2 regions of the Paraburkholderia largidicola genome follow, and region 2 is predicted to be linked to the other one. Evidence: riboswitches for the same ligand, from Rfam matches in the RefSeq annotation. Region 2 holds a riboswitch; the other holds the start of a gene.
The links. A riboswitch is a leader RNA that binds a small molecule or an ion and turns the genes downstream of it on or off. The one in region 2 is predicted to bind ZMP and ZTP.
Positions count from the first base shown of each region.

Region 1: another riboswitch for ZMP and ZTP. It lies ahead of glyA (serine hydroxymethyltransferase); the one in region 2 lies ahead of PPGU16_RS19825 (LysE family translocator).

Region 1 is NZ_AP023174.1:2,959,002-2,964,850, reverse strand. It holds gene tolQ (protein TolQ) at 1-359, opposite strand, end outside; gene ybgC (tol-pal system-associated acyl-CoA thioesterase) at 525-995, opposite strand; gene ydfG (bifunctional NADP-dependent 3-hydroxy acid dehydrogenase/3-hydroxypropionate dehydrogenase YdfG) at 1,118-1,864, opposite strand; ZMP/ZTP riboswitch at 2,076-2,190, shown strand; gene glyA (serine hydroxymethyltransferase) at 2,375-3,622, shown strand; gene nrdR (transcriptional regulator NrdR) at 3,629-4,120, shown strand; gene PPGU16_RS13120 (GspH/FimT family pseudopilin) at 4,293-4,853, shown strand; gene PPGU16_RS13115 (prepilin-type N-terminal cleavage/methylation domain-containing protein) at 4,850-5,284, shown strand; gene PPGU16_RS13110 (PilW family protein) at 5,281-5,849, shown strand, end outside.
Region 2 is NZ_AP023175.1:701,949-707,797, forward strand. It holds gene PPGU16_RS19800 (M20 family metallopeptidase) at 1-616, opposite strand, end outside; gene PPGU16_RS19805 (superinfection immunity protein) at 796-1,104, shown strand; gene PPGU16_RS19810 (epoxide hydrolase family protein) at 1,140-2,294, shown strand; gene PPGU16_RS19815 (winged helix-turn-helix transcriptional regulator) at 2,323-2,736, opposite strand; gene PPGU16_RS19820 (DMT family transporter) at 2,819-3,136, shown strand; ZMP/ZTP riboswitch at 3,183-3,280, shown strand; gene PPGU16_RS19825 (LysE family translocator) at 3,320-3,952, shown strand; gene PPGU16_RS19830 (YodC family protein) at 4,773-5,045, opposite strand; gene PPGU16_RS19835 (MFS transporter) at 5,580-5,849, opposite strand, start outside.

The DNA.
Region 1 (5,849 bases), on a different replicon from region 2:
TGGAACGCGGCGCGCATGGCACGGCGCGCGCCGTCGAGAATCGCGCCCGGATCGTTGAGGCGCTTTTCCTTGCCCTTCAGGAACTCACGCATGCCCGACTCGAAAATACGTTCGAGCGCGCCGATCGTGTGACGGTTGTTCGCGGCGCTCTGATACAGCGCCTGCAGGTCGCCGCCCGACCAGAAATCGCGTTCGAAGCGTTCAGTCTGCGCCCGCGCGCGGCGAATCGCAAACCACTTGCGGAAGATGAAAGTCCACGACATCAGCGACAGCAGCAACAGCAGCGCCATCACTGCCTGCGCCAGCAGGCTCGCATTGAGAACGAGGGAAATGATCGACAGATCTTGTGTAGTGTTCATAGAGGTTCGTTGTAACGTCCCGGGTGGGGCGTCCGGCTGCAAGGTGAGTCGAAGCGTTTGGTTGGCAATTGGTTGGCAAACCGGAAGCTTCGGCGGACTCTTCGCCGAACCATGCTTGGTCTTGTTGTGACCGTTACGAGTTCACTGTCCAGCTAACAACGACGCTCAAATACTTGCCGTTGACACGCTGGGGCCCGGTTCGCGCCGCAACGCGGCGTGAACCGGCGGAGGAATGGCGGCCGGCTTCATCGATTTCGAGTCGACACAGCCGACGCGGATCGTGCCCGTTGCCAGCAGCGTGTCGTCGCGCCAGGCTTCCTGAGCGAAATCCACCGATGCGCGGCCAAGCCGCTCGATCCGGCTGACGATGCGCAGCATGTCGTCGAGCCGGGCAGGCGCAAGGTAGTCGAGCGCGGTGCTGCGCACGACGAACAGCGCGCCCGATTCTTCGGCCAGCTTGCGTTGATCGACGCCGCACGCGCGTAGCCATTCGGTGCGCGCGCGCTCGAAAAACTTCAGGTAGTTCGCGTAAAACACGATGCCGCCGGCGTCGGTGTCTTCGTAATACACGCGAATCGGCCAGATGAAGCCGATTGGCGCGCCGGACTGACTGTCAGACATATTCATGGCGCGCATTTTACCGGAACGCAAAAGCGCGCCGCATTTTTGGGCACTTTCGTGTCCGGTTGCGTTCGACCTGCACGACGGGTGCCGCGTCGCTGCCGCACGATCCTGTCGACGCGGCGCGCCCGTGAAACCTAGCCGCGGTGGATGTTCAGGCCCGCAAACGACTGCGCGACAGGCATCAGTTCGATCGTATTGATGTTGACGTGCGCGGGGCGCGTCGCGATCCAGTAGATCGAATCGGCGATGTCTTCGGCCGTGAGCGGCTGGACGTTCTGATAGACGCCCGCAGCCTTCTCGTCGTCGCCGCGGAAACGCACGTTCGAAAACTCGGTGCCGCCGCACAGGCCCGGCTCGATGTCCGTTACGCGGACAGGCGTGCCGTGCAGGTCGGCGCGCAGGTTCAGGCTGAACTGGCGCACGAACGCCTTGGTCGCGCCGTACACGTTGCCGCCCGGATACGGGTACATGGCCGCCACCGACCCCAGATTGAACACATGCCCGCGACTGCGCTCGATCATGCCCGGCAGAAAGGCCCTCGTGACCTGCACGAGACCCATGCAGTTGGTGTCGATCATCGTCGTCCAGTCGTCGAGCACGGCGCGCTGGGCGGGCTCGAGCCCAAGCGCGAGGCCGGCGTTGTTGACGAGCACGTCGACGGCGGCGAAGTCGGCGGGCAGGGCGTTGGGGACGGCTTCGACGGCTGCGCGGTCGCGCACGTCGAGCTCGAAGGGCAGGAGGTTTTCGCCGAGCTCGTCGGCGAGCGCCTGCAAGCGGTCCTTGCGGCGCGCGGTCGCGACCACGCGATGGCCGCCCTTGACGAAAGCCCTGGCGATAGCGGCGCCGAACCCTGCGGACGCGCCGGTGACGAACACGATCATTGCTGTTCCCTGGTCGGTGAAGAAAGGCCACAAGCCTACTTCCATTGTGGCGATGCGGCAAGAATGACCCCGCCGCGCGGAGGCACGTTCGGGCAGCCCGCCGGGCGGCCGCCGCCACGGCGGGCCGGGGCTTCTGGCCGCCGTGGCGGCGCGCCGGCCGGCTCGGTTGCCTCGGTTGCCTATTCGACCCGGTTCCAATAAACTAACGCGCTCATCCCTGCGTGACTGGCGATAGAACCCCATGCTGTCAAGCCTGACGGGTTCAAGGTGGAGCGTCCCACCGTGAAGCGCAGGGTGCCGTTTTGCCGTTCGCCTGGGCAGCCATGTTTCGCGCGCGCCGTCGTTTGCGCTGCCGGTGGTTGTCCTGACTCGCGTGTGCGGCACCTCCTTCATACGCCACGTCAAGGCTCCCACCATCAGCGGTGGCCAGCAGTGCTGCGTACCCAATACGCTCCCGGCACACGACCTGCGCACGATCCGGTCAACCTGAACACACTTAACGGAACCAGCATGTTTGACAAAGCCCAAAGCACCATCGCCAATGTCGATCCGGAAATCTGGAGCGCGATCCAGGACGAAAACCGCCGTCAGGAAGAGCACATCGAACTGATCGCGTCGGAAAACTACACGAGCCCGGCCGTGATGGCCGCGCAGGGCTCGCAGCTCACCAACAAGTACGCCGAAGGCTACCCGGGCAAGCGCTACTACGGCGGCTGTGAATACGTCGACGTCGTCGAGCAGCTCGCAATCGACCGCGTGAAGCAGCTGTTCGGCGCCGAAGCCGCGAACGTCCAGCCGAACTCGGGCTCGCAGGCCAACCAGGGCGTGTTCTTCGCGATGCTCAAGCCGGGCGACACGATCATGGGCATGAGCCTCGCGCACGGCGGCCATTTGACGCACGGCTCGCCCGTCAACATGTCGGGCAAGTGGTTCAACGTCGTCAGCTATGGTCTGAACGAAGCCGAGGACATCGACTACGACGCGGCAGAAAAGCTCGCCCAGGAACACAAGCCGAAGATCATCGTCGCGGGCGCTTCGGCGTTTGCGCTGCGCATCGACTTCGAGCGTCTGTCGAAGATCGCGAAGTCGGTCGGCGCGTACCTGATGGTCGACATGGCGCACTATGCCGGCCTGATCGCAGCAGGCGTCTACCCGAACCCGGTGCCGTTCGCCGACTTCGTCACGACGACCACGCACAAGAGCCTGCGCGGCCCGCGCGGCGGCGTGATCCTGATGAAGGCCGAGTTCGAGAAGCAGATCAACTCGGCGATCTTCCCGGGCATCCAGGGCGGTCCGCTGATGCACGTGATCGCGGGCAAGGCTGTCGCGTTCAAGGAAGCCCTGACGCCGGAGTTCAAGGAATACCAGCAGCACGTCGTCGACAACGCGCGCGTGCTGGCTGAAACGCTCGTCAAGCGCGGCCTGCGCATCGTGTCGGGCCGTACGGAAAGCCACGTGATGCTGGTCGACCTGCGCGCGAAGAAGATCACGGGCAAGGCAGCGGAAGCGGCACTCGGCGCGGCGCACATCACCGTGAACAAGAACGCGATCCCGAACGACCCGGAAAAGCCGTTCGTGACGAGCGGTATCCGCCTGGGTTCGCCGGCAATGACCACGCGCGGCTTCGGCACGAAGGAAGCCGAGCAGGTCGGCAACCTGATCGCCGACGTGCTGGACAACCCGGAAGACACGGCTACGATCGAGCGCGTGCGCGCGCAGGTCGCCGAGTTGACCCAACGCTTCCCGGTCTACCGCTAAGCCACCATGCGCTGCCCCTTTTGCCGGCATGACGATACACAGGTCGTCGACTCGCGTGTGTCCGAGGACGGCGCCGCGATCCGGCGCCGCCGCCGCTGCCCGGCCTGCGACAAACGTTTCACGACGTACGAGCGGGTCGAGCTGGCGTTGCCGTCGGTCGTCAAGAAGGATGGCAGCCGCACGGAATTCGATCGCCGCAAGATCGTCGCGAGCATGCAACTGGCGCTGCGCAAGCGTCCAGTTGCTGCCGACGCCATCGATGCCGCCGCGTCGCGCATCGAGTATCAATTGCTCGGCAGCGGCGAGCGCGAAGTGCGCAGCGAGCGTCTGGGCGAGCTCGTGATGAACGAACTGCGCGCGCTCGACACCATCGCTTACGTGCGCTTTGCTTCCGTGTACCGGCGTTTCGAAGACGTCTCCGAGTTCGAGGACGTCATTGAAGAGTTTCGCCGGATGAACGCTCCGGCTGCGCCCGCGAAGCCTACCCGCAAGCGCTGATTTGTCGCGCATCCGCATTTTCTCTCCCTGAAGTTCTGCCGCGAATTCACCTGATGCACGGACATTCTCGTGCAGGGATTCGTGCGTCCGCCACCTGGCCATCCGGCTAATTGTGGGCGTCGTTGCACGTCGTTAGAGTCGTCGCATTCTTGGCGGATATCGAGGAATGCTGATGAAACGGAATGCTCATGCGCCGCACGTGTGCCGCGGGTTCACACTGTTCGAAACGTTCATCGTGATTGCGTTGCTCGCGATCGTCGCGACGTTGACGGTGCCGTCGTTCGTCGCGTGGCATCTGCGCGATCAGGTCGACGCGCGCGCCCGCGCGCTGCTGTCCACGCTCAGTTACGCGCGCGGCGAGGCGTTGCGGCGCGGCGCGCGCGTGACCGTGTGCCGGATCGATGCCGCGCGCCACTGTCTTGCTGCGGGTCAGCCGTGCAAAACGGGCGTCCTTGACTGGTCCTGCGGATGGGCCGTGATGATCGAGCGCGGGGGTGGCTTTTACCTGTTGCGGGCGCTGCCCGATCTTGCGCCAGTCAGCATCGTCGGCGCGCTTACCAATCTCACGTTCACGCCACCCGCGGGCCAGGCCAACGGCAGCTTTCGCAGCTTCGATATCGGTCCGCGTGTCGAATCCAGAGCGACGCAAGGCAAAGACTGGCGACGCTGCATTCGCATCGCGGCGGGTGGACGGGCGCGCATCGTCGATGGCGCATGCGGAGCGGCGGCATGATCCGCGTTGATCGTGTCTCGCAGCGCGGCCAGAGCCTGCTAGAAGTGCTCGTCGCGGTGGCTGTCACGGCCGTCACCGTGCTTGGCCTGATTGCCGTGCAGTGGTCGATTGCGCGAGACGCGCGTGCGATGTTCTATCGCGAGCAGGCCGCGCTCGTTGCCGATGCAATCGCCGAGGCGGCGCGCGCGCCGAATCCCAACGATGCGGCGATTGCGCAATGGAGAACGCGTGCCGCGAATCTGTTGCCGAAGGGCGATGCGGGCACAAGCGGTGGCGCCGGTCTTTCCTTTGCACGCGCGACATGGGCCTGGCGGGACAGCTTGCCGGCCAGCATTTCGAATCCGGGTGACGTGATCGACATGCCCGCTTCGTGCGGGGATGCGGACGTGCCGCAAGGCGTGCAGTGCGTCGTGATGGCGTTTGCCCGATGAAGTCGTTTGCTCTCTGCATGCGTGCACGCAGTCACCGCGTGGCCTTCGGGCATACGCTCCTCGAAATGACGATAGCGATGGCGCTCGGCCTGATCGTGACCGCGGGCGCGGTGTCGCTTTACCGCTCGCAGCGAATCGCCTTCACGCAGGCCGCCGATGCCGTGCAGATAAACGACGCCGGCGTGGCCGCGTTGACATTGATCGGCGAGCAGTTGCAGATGGCAGGTTTCGTTTCCGCAGACATCCCCCGTACGTTTACCGCGCGGCCGGGGTTGTTCGGCTGCACGGGCGGCAGGCCAATCGGCGCCGACGACAGCCTGACCTGCGAATCGCTGGCATCGCATTCGGACGGCGTCGCGGTGCGTTACGTCGCCGATAACGTTTCGACGTGGCCATCCGCAGCCGGTCTTGCGACCGACTGTCTCGGGCAGGGCGTCACGAAGACGGACGCCGATATGCCGGGCGTGTCCATCGTGAACCGCTTCTATGCGAAGACCAGCGGCTCGACGGGCGAGCCCGAGCTGTACTGCGAGGGAACGGGGAAGGCTAATTCATCGCAGCCGCT
Region 2 (5,849 bases):
CACCCGAGTCGAGACACACGACGAGGCCGACCTTGCCGAGCCGCTCGCGCAACGCGTCGACATACGGCAGCAGATCGTAGCTGCCCGACTCTTCGCAGGTTTCGATCAGGCCGACGCAGCGCGGCCGCTCGATGCCTTGCGCGTCGAGCGCGGCCAGCGCGGTGAGGCTGGCGTAGATCGCGTAGCCATCGTCAGCGCCGCCGCGGCCGTACAGCTTGCCGTCCTCGAGCTTCGGCGTCCACGGGCCGAGGTCGTTGCGCCAGCCGTCGAATTCCGGCTGCTTGTCGAGGTGGCCGTACAGCACGATGGTGTCCGTGCTGCCCGAGCGCGTGGCCGGCGACTCGAAGAAGATCACGGGCGTGCGGCCCGGCAGACGCACGATTTCGAGCTTCAGCCCGCGCACGGGCTGCTGCTCCGCCCACTTCGCGGCTTCCGTGATCACGCGCTCGATATAGCCGTGCTTTTCCCAGTCGGCGTCGAAAGCCGGGCTCTTCGCGGGCACGGCGATGTAGTCGGTGAGCGCCGGCACGATCTCATCGTTCCATTTGCGATCGACGAATTCGCGCAGTGTGTCGTGATTCAGCTTTTGAGCTTGTTGGGTATCGTCGGAGATCATGATGGCCATATCCGGTGCAGTCGAAACGCACATGATAGACCTTACGGCCCGGCTTGCCGAATTCGTGTGAACCATACGGCGCGTGGCTTGCAATCAGCCTTCAAACGGCAAGCGGACGATGCCCGATCGCGCGACAATGAAGGGATCGAAAGGATAGACACTGCGCCTGGGGAGGCTCGATGAACAGCCAGATGATGATACAAGGCGTCGCGGCCGTCGCCGCGCTGGGGCTGTACTTTCTGCCGTCGATCATCGCCGATCGCCGCAAGCGCTACGACATACTGACCCTCGCCCTGTTCAACGCATGCATGGGCTGGACGGTGTTCGGCTGGCTGGTCGCGCTGTACTGGGCGTGGCAGCCGAATCCGCCCGTCAATCTGGAAGGTGAAGTGGTGCGTTCGCGCCGCACCCTCAGCATGCGAACCTTCACGAAAGGGCTCGGCGAGCGCGTGCGGTGGCGCGAATCGCGCGACCGTTCGGGCAAATAGCGCGCCGCCCGCCGCTCAACGACCAGGACCCCATGATGCAGATCACCCCGTTCCAGATTTCGGTTCCCGACTTCGAGCTTGCCGCGCTCAAGACGCGCCTCGCGCAAACGCGCTGGCCCGACACGTTCGATAGCGCGCCGTGGTCGCTCGGCACCGACTTGAACTATTTGCGCGATCTCGTCGATTACTGGGCGGGCGGGTACGACTGGCGCGCGACGGAAGCGCGGCTCAATCAGGAGCCGCAATTCGTCGCGCAGGTCGGCGATCTTGCCGTGCACTTCGTGCATCGGCGTGGCACGGGGCCGAAGCCCTACCCGCTCGTCATCACGCACGGCTGGCCCGGCTCGTTCATCGAGTTCGCCGAACTGGTGCCGCAACTGTGCGACCCGGCGTCGTTCGGCGCAGACCCCGCCGATGCATTCGATGTCGTGGTCCCGTCGATGCCCGGCTATGGCTTTTCGGAGCGTCCTTCGAAGCCGGGCATGTCGGTGTTCGCGATCGCCGGTCTGTGGGTCGAACTGATGCGCGGCCTCGGCTACGCGCGCTTCGGCGCGCAAGGTGGCGATCTGGGCGCGGCGGTGTCGATCGCGCTGGCGGCCAATCATGCGCAGCAGGTCGACGGCATTCATCTCAACTTCCTGCCGAGTTCCTACGCGCCCGGCGTCGCGCCCGACGATCCTTCCATCACGCAGGAAGAGCGGGATTTTCTCGCGTCCAAGGCCGTATTTGCCGATGCTGAAGGCGCCTACGCGCACATGCACGCAACGAAACCGAACACGGCCGCGTTCGCGCTCAACGATTCGCCAGCCGGGCTGGCCGCGTGGATCGTCGAGAAATTTCGCGCGTGGAGCGATTGCGATGGCGACGTGGAGCGCGTGTTTTCGAAGGACCAGTTGCTAACCGATCTGTCGTTGTACTGGCATACGCAGACGATCGGCTCGTCGATGCGGCTCTATGCGGAAACGCGCGCGCGGCCATTGCGCTTCGAGCCGGGCCAGCGCGTGACGCCACCGCTCGGGTTTGCGCGCTTTCCGAAGGAGATCAGCCAGCCGCCGCGCTCGTGGATAGAGCGCGTGTTCAACGTCACGCAGTTCGCCGATATGCCGCGCGGCGGGCACTTCGCCGCGATGGAACAGCCTGCGCTGCTCGCCGAAGAGATACGGCGCTTCTTCCGGCCGCTGCGGGGCTAAGCGTGCAACGAAGCCTGGCGACGCATCGCTAGCGACGCGACTGCGCGAGCGCGTCGTAGCGCTCGCGCGCGGCGTCCAGCGCGCCGCCGTGCGTTTCGGCCCAGCGGTCGAGCGTGACGAGCGCGTCGCTCAACGACAGCCCGATCGGGCTCAACCGATATTCGACATGCAATGGCTTCGTGCCGCAGACCTCGCGGATGACGAGCCCGTTGCGCTCCAGGTCGCGCAACGTCTGCGACAGCACCTTCTGTGAAATGCCGCCGATTTTGCGCAGCAGCGCGTTGTTGCGCATCGGCCCGTCCTGCAGCGCGGGCAGGATCAGCAATGTCCATTTACTCGCGATCAGTTCGAGCGCGAGCCGCGACGAACAAGCCTCGTCGAACACGTTACCTGGGTGCTGCGCCTCGTTGATGGCGTCGACGGAATGGTCCGGCGCGGGCATTGCCATGGTTACCAGAAGGTGCGTAATGGTCAGCGGATCACTATACCTCTACGCTGCGTCCATTCTTCAAATGGAGGTAGTGATGGCGTGGTTAATCCTGCTCGCGGCAAGCGTCGTTGAAATCCTGATGGGCCTTGCGCTCAAGTACGCGAACGGCTGGACGCGCTTCTGGCCGAGTGTCGGCGGTGTGGCGGCCGCGCTGGCGAGCGTGTTCCTGCTGACGCTCGCGATGAAGCATCTGCCTGCGGGCACCGCGTATGTGGTGTGGACGGGCATCGGGTCGCTGGGCATCACGCTGCTCGGCATCGTGCTGTTCGGCGATCCTGTGTCGGCGCCGCGGATCGCATGCATGGTGATGATCGTTGCCTCGGCGGCGGCGCTCAAGTGTATCGACGGGTAGTGCCGCTTCTGTATCTGGCGTGCGCCGGCAGCACGCGAAACAATCGACCGGTTCGCGCGACTGGCGCTCAATCGAGGTGGATCACCACCGGGGAACGCGAACCGGGATGCACATCCCGTCATGCCGCGCGCCTGGGCCTTGCCACGATCCTTCGATCGGTCTTCCTTCAACGGAGTTCACGCAATGCCTCAAACCTCGCATCTCGTTGCATTTGCTTTCGTCGCGCTCGGCATGGCGCTCACGCCCGGGCCCAACATGATCTATCTGATCTCGCGGTCGATCTGCCAGGGCCGTGTGGCAGGCCTGATTTCGCTGGGCGGGGTGGCGCTTGGTTTCGTGGTCTATATGTTCTGCGCTGCGTTCGGTATTACGGCGTTGCTGCTTGCCGTGCCGTTTGCGTATGACACGCTGCGGTTTGGTGGCGCGCTCTATCTGCTGTATCTCGCATGGCAGGCTGTGAAGCCGGGTGGACGCTCGCCGTTCCAGGTGCGCGATTTGCCCGTCGATAGTCCGCGCAAGTTGTTCACGATGGGTTTCATCACCAATCTCTTGAATCCGAAGATTGCTGTGCTGTATCTGTCGCTGCTGCCGCAGTTTATTGATCCGCAGCACGGCAGCGTGCTTGGGCAATCGCTGGTATTTGGCGCGATTCAGATCGTGCTGAGTATTTCTGTTAATTCGACTGTTGCGGTGACGGCGGGGTCGATTGCCGCGTTTCTCGCGGGTAGGCCGACGTGGCTCGTCGTGCAGCGATGGATCATGGGGACTGTGTTGGCTGGGCTTGCAGTCAGGATGGCGGTGGAAGGGCGGCGGTAAGCCTTGTCATTTTGTCTGCGACGGCTTGGTTTGGTTTTTCGCTTTTCGCTTTTCGCTTGCATCCGGGTTATGACTTTGTGCTTCAGGCGGTGCCGGTCGGTGTTTTCGCCTTTGCGCTGGCATCCGCGGTTTGCTTCTGGTTCGCAAGCGTCGCCCCTGTGCGGGGCGGCACCTACTTTTCTTTGCCGCCGCAAAGAAAAGTAGGCAAAAGAAAGCGGCTAACACCGCCAGCACGTGTTCTTATCCACGGGCCCCCAACGTCCCCACGCTCCACGCGGCAGCCTTGCTGTTCGCGTGCGTTGCCAACGCTTTGTATAGAAGCCTCCCCTGCTTCAGGCACCCATACACGGGCGAACGCCAGCGAATGGTATGTGCCGCCCAGGTGGCAAACTGTGTGTAGGTTGTCGCGACGCACAGGATAGCGCTCTTACAAGGTGGGGCGCGTGCGCTATCGGTCCGAAGCGAGGCGTGTGAGGTACTACGGCCTACACACAGTTTGCCACCTGGGCGGCCGCGGACGATCTGGCGCGGCATGCGGAAATGCGGGCGCGCGAAGCGGGTGAGGCATACAGAGAGAACGTTGGCAACGAGCGCGGACTGGTGCGTTGCCGTGTGAAGCGTAAGACCCTTTGAGGGCCCTCAGGCAGCAACAAAAATTGGCGGTGTGAGCCGCTTTCTTTTGCCTACTTTTCTTTGCGGCGGCAAAGAAAAGTAGGTGCCGCCCCGCACAGGGGCAACGCTAGCAAACCAGAAGCAAACCGCGGATGCCGGCGAACAAACAAGCAAACCACCCCCAAACCGCCCGCGCAAAGCGCCCCCCTCAGGGTGAAACACTCCGAACAAACCTGTGCACTGATCCCGCCGGAATCGAGCGCGGCTGCCGCCACACTTCATCCTGCGCGAAGGTTTCCTGACGCAATTCGCCATGGTCGTCGAACCATTGGCATACGAGCCATTCACCCGTCTTACGGGCAATCGCCCCAACATAAGTCACCGTCATCCGCGGGCCGCCCGTTTTGAGCGTCACCACGTCCCCGACAATGATTTGCACCGTTTGCGTCGTATCAAATGCGTCGAAAGTAGCAGTCAGCATGGATGTCCCCGTTATAAGCATTAGGCTGGCTGAAAATTCACTGCCATAAACGCACCGCGTTCCAACGAATAATTAAGAGTGGGGCAAGATTAACAATCGAATATTTCGACAGCAAGTATTTTTTATTGGAAGCGTTTTCAGCAAAACCGAAATAGTCGGGAAGATATCTCGAACGTTCGTTCGTTATTGTTTAGTTCGCGAATCGCCTGTCGGCAAAGGCGGCATGTTGTCGCGCAGCACACCTCAAACCGGAGTTTAGGCAGCGTGTTCAGGGTATACGTAAATACGCCCGACCGCTCGCTGTCATCAGACTGACATTCCGCGCGTTATTACGGGTTTAAAAACCATGCCGCACGATTAACCGGCGTCATCTGTGAATAAGCGCATCACTGCTGAACGGGAAAGATTAGTTGCAATGCGCAATGCACGGCGGCTGCAATCGTATGACTCTAAACAGTGAAAACGTTATCGGACGATTTTCAACTGTATTTTTGTTCTGTCGACATACAAAAATGCAGCCGCTCGGGATTTTCCCTAAGCCGTTTTGATCGCGCGCAATGAAGCGCGCTGCTGATGCCGGACCAGCGTCACACTGAGCGCAATGCAGATCACCATCAATACGGCGTTGATTGCGAGACTGCGCTGGAACGCATACGCATAGCCCGCCGCCGACGCATTCGCCGATAACGCGCCAAAGAACGCGCCGCTAATGGCGGCCGTGCCGAACGCCGAGCCGATCTGAAGCGTCGACGTCACCACGCCCGACGCAAGCCCCGCCTTCGCCGGCTCCACTTCGCCGAGCAC